Idiomarina loihiensis L2TR: one gene and its partner. The protein of the gene in region 1 interacts with the protein of each later gene in a pairwise test. Links are inferred from orthologs where the notes say so. Each region holds a gene or a part of one and is shown on either strand. Other genes may lie near its edges.

Region 1 (5,489 bases):
AGACTGCTGTTTGCTGCTATCCGAAGACTTAGAAGACTGAGCTTTCACGTGTTTTTCCACGTCTTCTTTAGTGACGCGACCGCCCTTACCAGTGCCTTTAACGTCACTTGGCTTAAGGCCGTGTTCACCAAGTAAACGACGAACCGCAGGACCCGCTACTTCGTTGTCACCGTCATCGTCTTTACTTTCTGAAGAAGATTCAGATTTGCTGTCATCGGACTTGCTTGAACTACCGCCAGCAGACCCACCAGCTTCGACAATACCGATAACGTCATCAGCACCGACTGTCGCGCCTTCTTCGTGCTTAATTTCAGCTAAAACGCCATCAGCCGGAGCAACCACTTCCAGAACCACTTTATCGGTTTCAATATCAACCAGGTTCTGGTCACGTTTTACTGCATCGCCAGCTTTAACGTGCCAGGTAGAAACAGTGGCATCAGAGACTGATTCTGGCAGTTGAGGAACTTTAACTTCCATTTTCTCGCCAGAACCTTTTTTGTCAGAGCCTTTGTCTTCTGAAGAATCAGATTCTTTTTTCTCTGACTTCTTGTCGTCGTCTGAGTCTTTATTGTCTGATTTATCGTCAGATGCCGACGCACCGTCACCTTCTTCAATTTTTCCGATAACTTCTTCAGCTGTTACGGTAGTGCCTTCTTCGGCAGTAATTTCGCCCAAAACACCGTCTGCTTCCGCAACCACTTCCAGCACTACCTTGTCGGTTTCGATGTCAACCAGATTCTGGTCGCGAGACACTTTATCGCCAGGTTTTACGTGCCATGTTGCAATTGTTGCATCTGCAACAGACTCGGGTAATTGAGGAACTTTAATATCAATCGCCATGGTTCATCTTCACCTATTTAATGGTTAGCGCTTCGTCAACAAGGTTTTGCTGCTGCTTGTTGTGCTCTGAAATGTATCCGACCGCCGGTGCGGCTGACGCACTACGACCACGATAAGACAACTGAGCTCCTTTCGGAATTGCGGCCCAGAAGTGATGCTGGCTGCTATACCATGCACCCTGGTTCTGAGGCTCTTCCTGACACCAGACAAAATCTTTAACGTGCTGATAATCTTTCATAATTTCTGCCACTTCTTCCGCAGGGAACGGATACAGCTGTTCGATACGAATAATGGCAACATCTTCTTGTTCACGCTCGCGGCGTTCTTTCAGTAAATCGTAGTAGACTTTACCTGAGCAAAATACCACGCGTTTTACTTTTTTCGGATTCAGATCATCGATTTCACCAATCGCGTTCTGGAATCCATGATCCGCTAAATCATCCATTTCTGAAACCGCTAACGGATGACGTAACAATGACTTAGGCGTCATAACAACTAACGGGCGGCGAACCGGACGTAAGTGCTGACGACGGATCATATGAAAAACCTGTGCAGGCGTTGTCGGTACACAGACTGACCAGTTGTGATCAGCTGATAATTGCAGGAAACGCTCAAGACGGGCTGAACTGTGCTCTGGACCCTGGCCTTCGTAACCGTGTGGCAATAACAATGTTAAACCACATAAACGTCCCCATTTCTGTTCACCAGAACTTAAGAACTGGTCAATAACCACCTGAGCGCCGTTAACGAAGTCACCAAATTGAGCTTCCCACATAACCAAAGACTGCGGTTCAGCCGTAGCGTAACCGTATTCGAAGGCCACAACCGCGGCTTCTGATAAAACCGAGTCGTAAATTTCAATTTGCCCCTGCTCTGAACCTAAGTTGTTCAGTGGCATATAGGTAGAACCATCTTTTTGGTTATGCAATACCGCGTGGCGGTGGAAGAAGGTACCACGGCCGCTGTCCTGACCGGTCAAACGAATATGAGTACCGTCGTTAACTAAGGTGGCATAAGCCAAAGTTTCAGCGAAACCCCAGTCCATTGGTTTATCGCCTTTCGCCATTTTCAGACGTTCTTGATAAACTTTTTCAACACGGGAATTCAGCTTGTCTTCTTCCGGATACTGAGTGATTTTTTCACCCAAGTCTTTCAGTTTGTCTGCTGAAACTTTGTAGTCGTACTCTACATCCCAGTCGTTTCCAATATAGGGAGACCAGTCAACAGAGTGCTGACGCATAGGACGGTGTTCATCAACCACCACTTCGCCTTTATCTAATGCATCACGATAGTCAGACATCCACTGCTTAGCTGTGTCTTCATCTACTATCGACTTCTCTATCAGACGCTTGCCATAAAGCTCGCGGGCAACGGGTTGTTTTTTAACTTTTGCATACATCAGCGGCTGTGTTGCACTTGGCTCATCGGCTTCGTTATGTCCATGACGACGATAACAAACCAAATCAATAACCACGTCGCGCTGAAATGCATTACGGTAATCAAGCGCTAACTGAGTGACAAAAACAACGGCTTCAGGGTCATCCGCATTAACGTGGAAAATTGGCGCCTGCACCATCTTGGCAATGTCAGTACAATACTGAGTAGAGCGCGCATCTTCCTGTTTAGATGTAGTGAAACCAACCTGGTTATTCACCACGATACGGATAGAGCCGCCTACACGGTAAGCACGTGTCTGCGACATATTAAAGGTTTCTTGTACCACACCCTGACCGGCAACAGCAGCGTCACCGTGAATGGTAATAGGCAGCACTTTTTTGCCTTCCGGGTCTTTCAGGCGGTCCATGCGCGCACGAACCGATCCCATAACAACCGGGTTTACAATTTCAAGGTGCGACGGGTTAAAGGCCAATGCAAGGTGGACGTCGCCGCCCGGGGTCGCATAATCAGAAGAAAAGCCCATATGATATTTAACATCACCTGAGCCCTTTGTGCTGTCATGCTTGCCGGCAAACTCGTCAAATAAGTCCTGTGGTTTTTTACCCAGAACGTTGACCAAAACGTTCAAACGACCTCGGTGAGCCATACCAATAACGACTTCCTTGGCACCTTGCTCACCAGAGCGTGAAATGAGTTCTTTCAACAACGGAACCAGACTGTCGCCACCTTCTAATGAAAAGCGCTTAGCTCCCGGGAATTTTGACCCAAGATACTTTTCCAGTCCGTCAGCGGCTATCAGCTCTTTTAAAATTTTAGTCTGCTGTTCTTTTTCAAACTTGGGCTTTCCAAGAACACCCTCCAACCGTTGCTGAATCCAGCGTTTTTCCTCGGTTGAAACAATGTGCATGTACTCGGCACCAATAGAGCCACAATAAATATTTTCCAACGCCTCGTGAATATCACTCAGCTTCATTGTGTCTTTGCCAACAGCTAAAGAGCCGACATTAAACTCGCGTTCTAAGTCGTCTTTGCTTAAATCGTGGAAGTTTAATGAAAGGTCTGGAACGGTTTCCTGTTTCCATAAACCAAGAGGATCAAGGTTGGCGTGCTGATGGCCGCGGAATCGGTAAGCATTAATGAGCTGTAAAACTTTAACTTGCTTCTGATCTGCGGCAGTCGTGCTGCCTGTTTGAGATTGCTTGAGCTTATTCTTAGCGGCCTGGCGAAACTGCTCCCGGACATCGCTGAGTTTAGTATCAACAATGTGATTATCCTTCGGCAACGCATCGAACATTTGACGCCATTCATCACTGACTGCCGTCGGATCATCCAGATACGCCTCAAACATTTGTTCAATGTAGGCAACGTTACCACCGGCTAGATGCGATGTTTCTAACCATTCACGCATTACACCATCTTGCATTGCGTTTCCTTCACCTGAATAGATAAACCGTTTTTATAAAAAAATAGCCATCCTTTGTGGGATGGCCATCCACAACATCAACCGTTCAAATTGGCGCGACAATTTAACGAGTTAAACAGCGCGACTCAAAAGCATCGATTTGATGTGTCCAATAGCCTTTGTTGGATTCAACCCTTTTGGACATACGTTAACGCAGTTCATGATTCCGTGACAACGGAATACACTAAAGGCATCATCAAGTTCGTCCAGACGCTCGTCCGTTGCTGTGTCACGACTATCAATTAAGAAACGATAAGCGTGCAGCAGACCAGCTGGCCCAACAAATTTATCTGGGTTCCACCAGAACGACGGGCACGAAGATGAACAACATGCACATAAAATACATTCGTAAAGACCATCAAGCTTAGCACGGTCTTCCGGCGACTGCAGTCGTTCACGCGCTGGTGGCGTTTTGTCATCGTTGATAAGGTACGGTTTGATTTTCTCGTACTGTTGATAGAACTGGCTCATATCAACAATCAAATCACGAATGACAGGCAAGCCTGGTAGCGGACGAATCACAATTTTGTCTGATTTCAAAGAAGACAAATGAGTGATACAAGCCAAACCATTTTTACCATTAATATTCATACCATCGGAGCCACAAACACCTTCACGGCACGAGCGGCGGAATGCCAGCGATGGATCTTGTTCTTTCAATTTGATCAGTGCTTCTAGCACCATCAAATCCTGATTATCTTCTACTTCCAACGTGTACTCTTTCATATGAGGCGCGTTGTCGACATCAGGATTATAACGATAAACTGAAAATGTGTATTTTTTCATATACCCTCCAACTTAGTAGGTACGAGCTTTCGGAGGGAAAGCTTCACGCAGTTTAGGCGCCATATTGACTTCCCGCGTCACCATATCTTCCTTTTCAGGACGATAAACAGTGTGTACTAACCACTTCTCATCATCACGATCCGGGTAGTCTGCACGGCTGTGAGCACCGCGGCTTTCTGTACGGAAGCTGGCAGCAACTGCAGTTGAGTAAGCCGTTTCCATCAAGTTATCTAGCTCAAGGCACTCGACGCGCTGAGTATTAAACTCTTTGGAGGTGTCATCAAGACGGGCGTTTTTCAGGCGTTCGCGAATTTCGCGCAGCTCAGCAAGCCCTTCTTTCATTGAATCGCCTTCGCGGAAAACCGAGAAATTAAGTTGCATGCACTGTTGCAGGTCTTTCTTAATTTGTGCCGGATCTTCGCCTTTCTGAGTATTTTCCCAACGATTATAACGCGCTAGTGCAGCGTCAATGTCGTCGCTGCTTGCTTCTCTGGCTTCTACGTTAGCCGCAAGCGTTTCACCCAGATGCATACCGGTTGAACGACCGAATACCACCAAATCAAGCAGTGAGTTACCACCTAAGCGGTTAGCACCGTGTACAGATACACAAGCAATTTCACCACAAGCAAACAGCCCTTTAACGTGAGATGTCTGACCATCGTCACCAACAGTCAGGACTTGTCCATTAACATCCGTTGGAATACCGCCCATCATGTAGTGACAGGTAGGAATAACCGGAATTGGTTCTTTTACCGGATCAACGTGTGCGAATGTACGTGATAAGTCACAAACACCCGGCAAACGACTTTCCAGGGTTTCTTTACCCAGGTGATCCAGTTTCAGTTTAAGGTGAGTACCCCATGGGCCTTCACAACCACGTCCTTCACGGATTTCAGTCATCATAGCGCGGGAGACAACGTCGCGTGACGCCAAATCTTTCGCGTTTGGCGCATAACGCTCCATAAAGCGTTCGCCGTCTTTGTTCAGCAGGTAACCGCCTTCT
Region 2 (5,034 bases), 1.3 Mb from region 1 along the record:
AGGCTGCTCAGCGTGAGCTAAAAGAAGAAGTTGGTTACGGCAGCCGTCAACTTGAATTCTTAATGGAAGTGTCTCTCGCGCCTCAGTTTTTCTCCGCCAAAATGAGTGTTTTCGTAGCTCGCGATTTATACCCCGAAAGCTTGCCGGGCGACGAACCTGAGCCGTTGGAAAAAGTGACCTGGCCATTAAACGATATTGACAACCTGCTGGCTCAACCCGATTTTTCTGAAGCGCGAAGTGTTGCGGCGCTGTTAATGCTTTTGCGTAATCTGAGTGAGGCACAGTAGTGGCAGAAACAATGCTGGAGAAACTGAAGGAAATAGCATTCGAAGCAGGTGGCGTTATTCTGTCAATGTACGAGCGGCGTGACTATAAAACGGCCGAGAAAAAAGACGATTCTCCAGTGACTACCGCAGATCTTGTTGCCAGCGAACTAATAGAAGATCGACTCAAGCAGTCATTCCCTGATATTCCGGTTATTTCTGAAGAAAGCGAGCATCAGGACTATAATGAGCGCCGTCAGTGGAGAGCCTATTTTATTATCGACCCGATAGATGGTACTCAGGAGTTTATTTCCCGCTCCGGAGACTTTGCTGTCAACATTGCTTACGTAGAAAACAACGAGCCTGTCATTGGCGTTATTTTCTGGCCGGTCGGGGAAACGCTTTACTATGCTCGCAAAGGTGCTGGCGCCTTTAAACAAAAAGAGAACGAAAAGCAGTCCATAAGCGTGCGCAAGTTTAGTGACCCTCAGGCTGACCCTATTATTATTGCAATAAGTCGGCAACAGGCACGAGAGCCTGTGTTTAATCGTTTGCAGACAAAACGTGATATTCAGCCTTTACCAACGGGTAGCTGTTCACTAAAAGCCTGTTTTATTGCCGAGGGCAAAGCCGATTGTTTTTTACGTCTGGGACCTACCGGAGAATGGGATACCGCTGCATCGCAAGTTATTGTAGGAGAAGCTGGCGGTCGCATAGTGAATGAGAACTTTGAGCCCATTACCTACAACCGCACGGTTAGCCTGCTGAACCCGAACTTCTTAGTTCTGGGTGACCAAAATGTTCCCTGGGAAGAAGTCTTTATTGCCCGTCAGGCTCGTTTCCGGTAACACTGTCTTTGTTGACTACATCGACACTTTCATGCAACTCAGAGTAAACAATGACGGCTTCGCCGGACTTCAGGCGTTGCTTCAGTTGCTCCACTTTCGTTTCAAAGCTGAGCTCCTGACTGCCGTAATCGGTTCCTTCGCGCAGTACAATAGATTCCATTAAATTGTTCAGGGTTTCCTGATCAATTTCCTGCCAGGGAATGATCATTTATCCTCCGCTTGCTGCAATTCTTCTGTTAATTCTGCCAGTTCTTCTTCTGCTGTCATCCAGAGGTTTTCCTGTTGTTGCAGATCTTTTTGCGCCTGTGCCTGCTGGTCTAACAGCTTTTGCAATTTGGCTTTATTGGCATCGTCATACAAGGTGCTGTCACTCAGTTGCTCGTGAATATCGGCTAGCGTCAGCTCCAGCGAATGAATATTCTTTTCTGCCTTCTCTATTTGTTGGCGCAAAGGCTTGGTTTTTTGTCGTGCTTCGGCTTCTTTGCGTTTTTGCTGTTTGCGGTCATCGCGTTGGCGAGTAGCGGGTTGCTCGCTACGTTTGTCATTAGCCGCCTGTTGTTGTAACCAATCGTGATAGGCATCTAAATCGCCGTCGAAAGTTTCTGCTTTGCCGTCGGCAACCAGACAAAATTCATCTACCGTAGTACGTAGCAAATGTCTGTCGTGCGAAACGACAATTAGCGCGCCTTCGTATTCCTGCAAAGCCGCAACCAGTGCGTCCCGTAAGCCGAGATCCAGGTGGTTGGTTGGCTCATCTAGCAGTAACAGGTTAGGACGCTGGTAAATAATGAGGGCTAATGCCAATCGGGCTTTTTCCCCACCGGACATGGGTTCGACCGACCGTGTGGCCTGATCACCGGAAAATCCAAAGTTGCCTAGAAAGTCACGCAGCTTTTGTTCAGTCGCTTGTTTATCAATGCGCTGCAAGTGCAGCAGAGCTGAGGCTGCCAAGTCCAGAGTTTCCAGCTGATGCTGAGCAAAATAACCAATGCTGAGACCTGGGTTAACCAACCGCTCACCAGCCATCGGCTCCAATTCACCCGCCAGCAGTTTAATCAGCGTTGATTTACCGGCGCCGTTTCGGCCAAGCAAGCCTAACCTAGTTCCCGGCACCAAATTTAGCTTAATCTGCTCAAGAATGGTGGTGTCACCATAGCCAGCTTTGGCGTCGCGCAGCGTTAGCAGTGGATTTGGCAGCTTCTCTGGTGTTAAAAAGTGAAAGTCGATACCACTTTCGGCGCGTAGTGGTGCCTGGTTAGGCAGCTTCTCAATAGCTTTTAAACGGCTCTGTGCTTGTTTGGCTTTGCTGGCTTTATAACGAAAACGGTCAACGTAAGCTTGTAAGTGCTGACGCATAACCTGAGCTTTTTCGTACTCGCTTTGTTGCTGAGCCATGTGCTCGGCGCGCTGCCGCTCAAACAGAGAGTAGTTACCGCGGTAGCTGTTCAGTTTTTTATGCTCAATATGCGTAATGTCGGTAGTGACCGAGTCGAGAAAGTCACGGTCGTGCGATATCAATAGCAGGGTTCCGTCGTACTGTTTTAACCAGCTTTCCAGCCAGAAAATGGCATCAACGTCCAGGTGGTTGGTTGGCTCATCCAGCAGCATTAAGTCGGCGCGGGCTATGAGTACCTGTGCCAAATTAAGGCGCATACGCCAACCACCAGAAAATGCTTTTACCGGCTGTTGCAGTTGTTCCTGAGTAAAACCAAGGCCAGCCATTAAACTGGCGGTTCTGGGCTGAATATCATAAGCTCCGATGGAAGCCAACTTGTCGTGACAGTGCGCAATGGCTTCGCCGTTGTTATCGCTTTCGGCCTGCGCGAGTTGCGCTTCCAACTGCCGAAACTCGGCGTCACCGTCCATTACGTAATCGATAGCGGATTTATCCAGTGCGGGAGTGTCCTGGGCTACGCTGGCAATTCGCCACTCCGCTGGCAGGTGAATATTACCGCTGTCGGCACTGAGTTCACCACGCAGCATGGCAAACAGCGAGGACTTGCCGCAGCCATTACGGCCTACTAAGCCAACGCGATGTCCCGGGAATACTTGTAAGTCACTGTCTTCAAATAAAACATCACCGCCACGCAATAAGGTGATAGCTTCAGCACGGATCATAAACTACTCTTCATTTTGTACAGCTGTTCAGCTGCGGTATCATAGACGTGTTCTGCTCACAATTCTAACACAGGAGCTGTTGTGGCTAGAGAAAAGAAGCGATTTATTGCCGGGGCCGTTTGCCCCAAATGCGATGCCATGGACACACTCATGCTCTTCATCGAAAACGATACCGAACAAGTTGAGTGCGTGCAATGTAAGCACCGGTTTAGTGAACCTAAAGAGCAGGGTGGTGGTAGCCAGCGTCAGTTTGATCAGGTCATTGGGGTGTTTAAGCCAGACTAAACAAATTGTAGGGAACCATTATGACAGACACCGACGGCAGCCGTTTTAGCAATTGTCTTTATCGCGTTGAGCAAGTACAGCAGGGCGAACAAAAAGCCGCTGAAGCCTGCTCGATGAACATGACGCAACTGATGTCGGCGGCCGGGAAAGCCGTTTTTCATCAGCTGCAGTCGTATTTTCCGGCACCGGCACGCATTGCGGTCTGTTGTGGTGAAGGCAATAACGGTGGTGATGGCTATATTGTCGCCCGGCTGGCTCAAAAAGCCGGTTATCAGGTGCAAGTTTTTGCGCTCAAACCCAATGTTGAATTGCCGGAACCAATGGAGTCTGACGCGCACAAAGCCCGCGCTGCGTGGCGTGAACAAGGGGGCAGTGAAAAGCCCTTGTTGGATTGCTCACCCGAGCAGTTTGATGTGTTGGTTGATGCTTTATTTGGTGTGGGTTTGAATCGTGCTCTTGAGGGCGACCCGGTAAGCTGGGTTCAGCGCGTGAATGGCAGCACGACGCCGGTGGTGTCAGTGGACGTGCCGTCGGGGTTAAATGCTGATACAGGTCATGTGCCCGGTGCTGCGGTTCGCGCTCATCTTACCGTCTGTCTGGTGGCGTTAAAGCGTGGTTTGCTGACCGGGAAGGCTCAAGAGCACACCGGTGAGTTAAAACTTGAAGATTTAGGTATTGGCAGCACGTTTAAACAGCAAAACGAAGCTAACTGGTTCAGAGTCAACGCCGGCCGGGTTGGTGGCTGGCTGGCGCCGCGTTCACGCTGCACTCATAAAGGTGAACAGGGGCATGTGCTAATTGTCGGTGGCCAGCCGGGTATGTCCGGAGCTGTGATACTGGCAATGCAGTCGGCGCTGCGTGCGGGAGCGGGCAAAGTGTCAGCGGCGTGTCATCCGCAGGTGCAGGCAATTGTTGCGGCAGCGCAGCCTGAAGCAATGGTACATGGCATAAAAGAAACCGATTCTCTTGAGCCGCTGCTGCGAGAAGCTTCTGCTGTTGCTTTGGGGCCCGGACTGGGACAAGGCTCCTGGAGTCAGGAGATTTTTTCGCAAGTGATGGAAACCGATGTGCTGAAAGTTATTGATGCCGATGGTTTAAACTTATTAGCGAGTAACCCTGTTCGTTCACCCAAATTATTACTAACTCCGCACCCTGGTGAAGCTGCACGGTTACTGCAAATGACGACCGACGAAATAGCGTCGGATCGTTTTGCTGCGGCAACAAAACTGCGCGAAAAATACGGTGCGCAGGTATTACTGAAAGGTGCAGGATCTTTGCTGGTAACCGACAGAGGAAGGTGTTTGATAGACCGCGGTTCTCCGGCAATGGCTTCCGGTGGTATGGGCGACTTGTTAACCGGACTAATCGCGGGCTTATTAGCGCAAAGAATGGCTCCGGCACAAGCGCTTATTGCAGGTAGCCTATGGCATGCTATAGCGGGCGAAGAGGCAGGAAAAGATGGTGAGAGGGGAACCTTAGCTTCGGATCTGTTGCCTCATATACGACAGTTGGTGAATGGA

What was found.
Region 2: the proteins of IL_RS07705 (region 1) and IL_RS01645 interact in binary tests that used the Escherichia coli proteins (3 or more experiments, as listed by UniProt). The link is inferred for Idiomarina loihiensis L2TR from one-to-one orthologs.

The regions. Positions count from the first base shown.
Region 1 is NC_006512.1:1,610,081-1,615,569, forward strand. Bases 654-4,058 are described here. They hold IL_RS07705 (2-oxoglutarate dehydrogenase E1 component), read right to left. Parts: upstream 3,662-4,058; coding sequence 854-3,661; downstream 654-853. Other genes in these bases: odhB (2-oxoglutarate dehydrogenase complex dihydrolipoyllysine-residue succinyltransferase), read right to left, coding at 654-840; IL_RS07710 (succinate dehydrogenase iron-sulfur subunit), read right to left, coding at 3,773-4,058. Outside these bases: more of odhB, read right to left, coding at 1-653; more of IL_RS07710, read right to left, coding at 4,059-4,486; sdhA (succinate dehydrogenase flavoprotein subunit), read right to left, coding at 4,499-5,489. UniProt on the Escherichia coli protein: E1 component of the 2-oxoglutarate dehydrogenase (OGDH) complex which catalyzes the decarboxylation of 2-oxoglutarate, the first step in the conversion of 2-oxoglutarate to succinyl-CoA and CO(2).
Region 2 is NC_006512.1:333,223-338,256, forward strand. What follows is about bases 773-3,722. They hold IL_RS01645 (ATP-binding cassette domain-containing protein), read right to left. Parts: upstream 3,230-3,722; coding sequence 1,316-3,229; downstream 773-1,315. Other genes in these bases: cysQ (3'(2'),5'-bisphosphate nucleotidase CysQ), read left to right, coding at 773-1,111; IL_RS01640 (YheU family protein), read right to left, coding at 1,083-1,319; IL_RS01650 (YheV family putative zinc ribbon protein), read left to right, coding at 3,311-3,514; IL_RS01655 (bifunctional ADP-dependent NAD(P)H-hydrate dehydratase/NAD(P)H-hydrate epimerase), read left to right, coding at 3,535-3,722. Outside these bases: ADP compounds hydrolase NudE, read left to right, coding at 1-287; more of cysQ, read left to right, coding at 299-772; more of IL_RS01655, read left to right, coding at 3,723-5,034. UniProt on the Escherichia coli protein: Genetic data indicate it may be involved in ribosome assembly or function.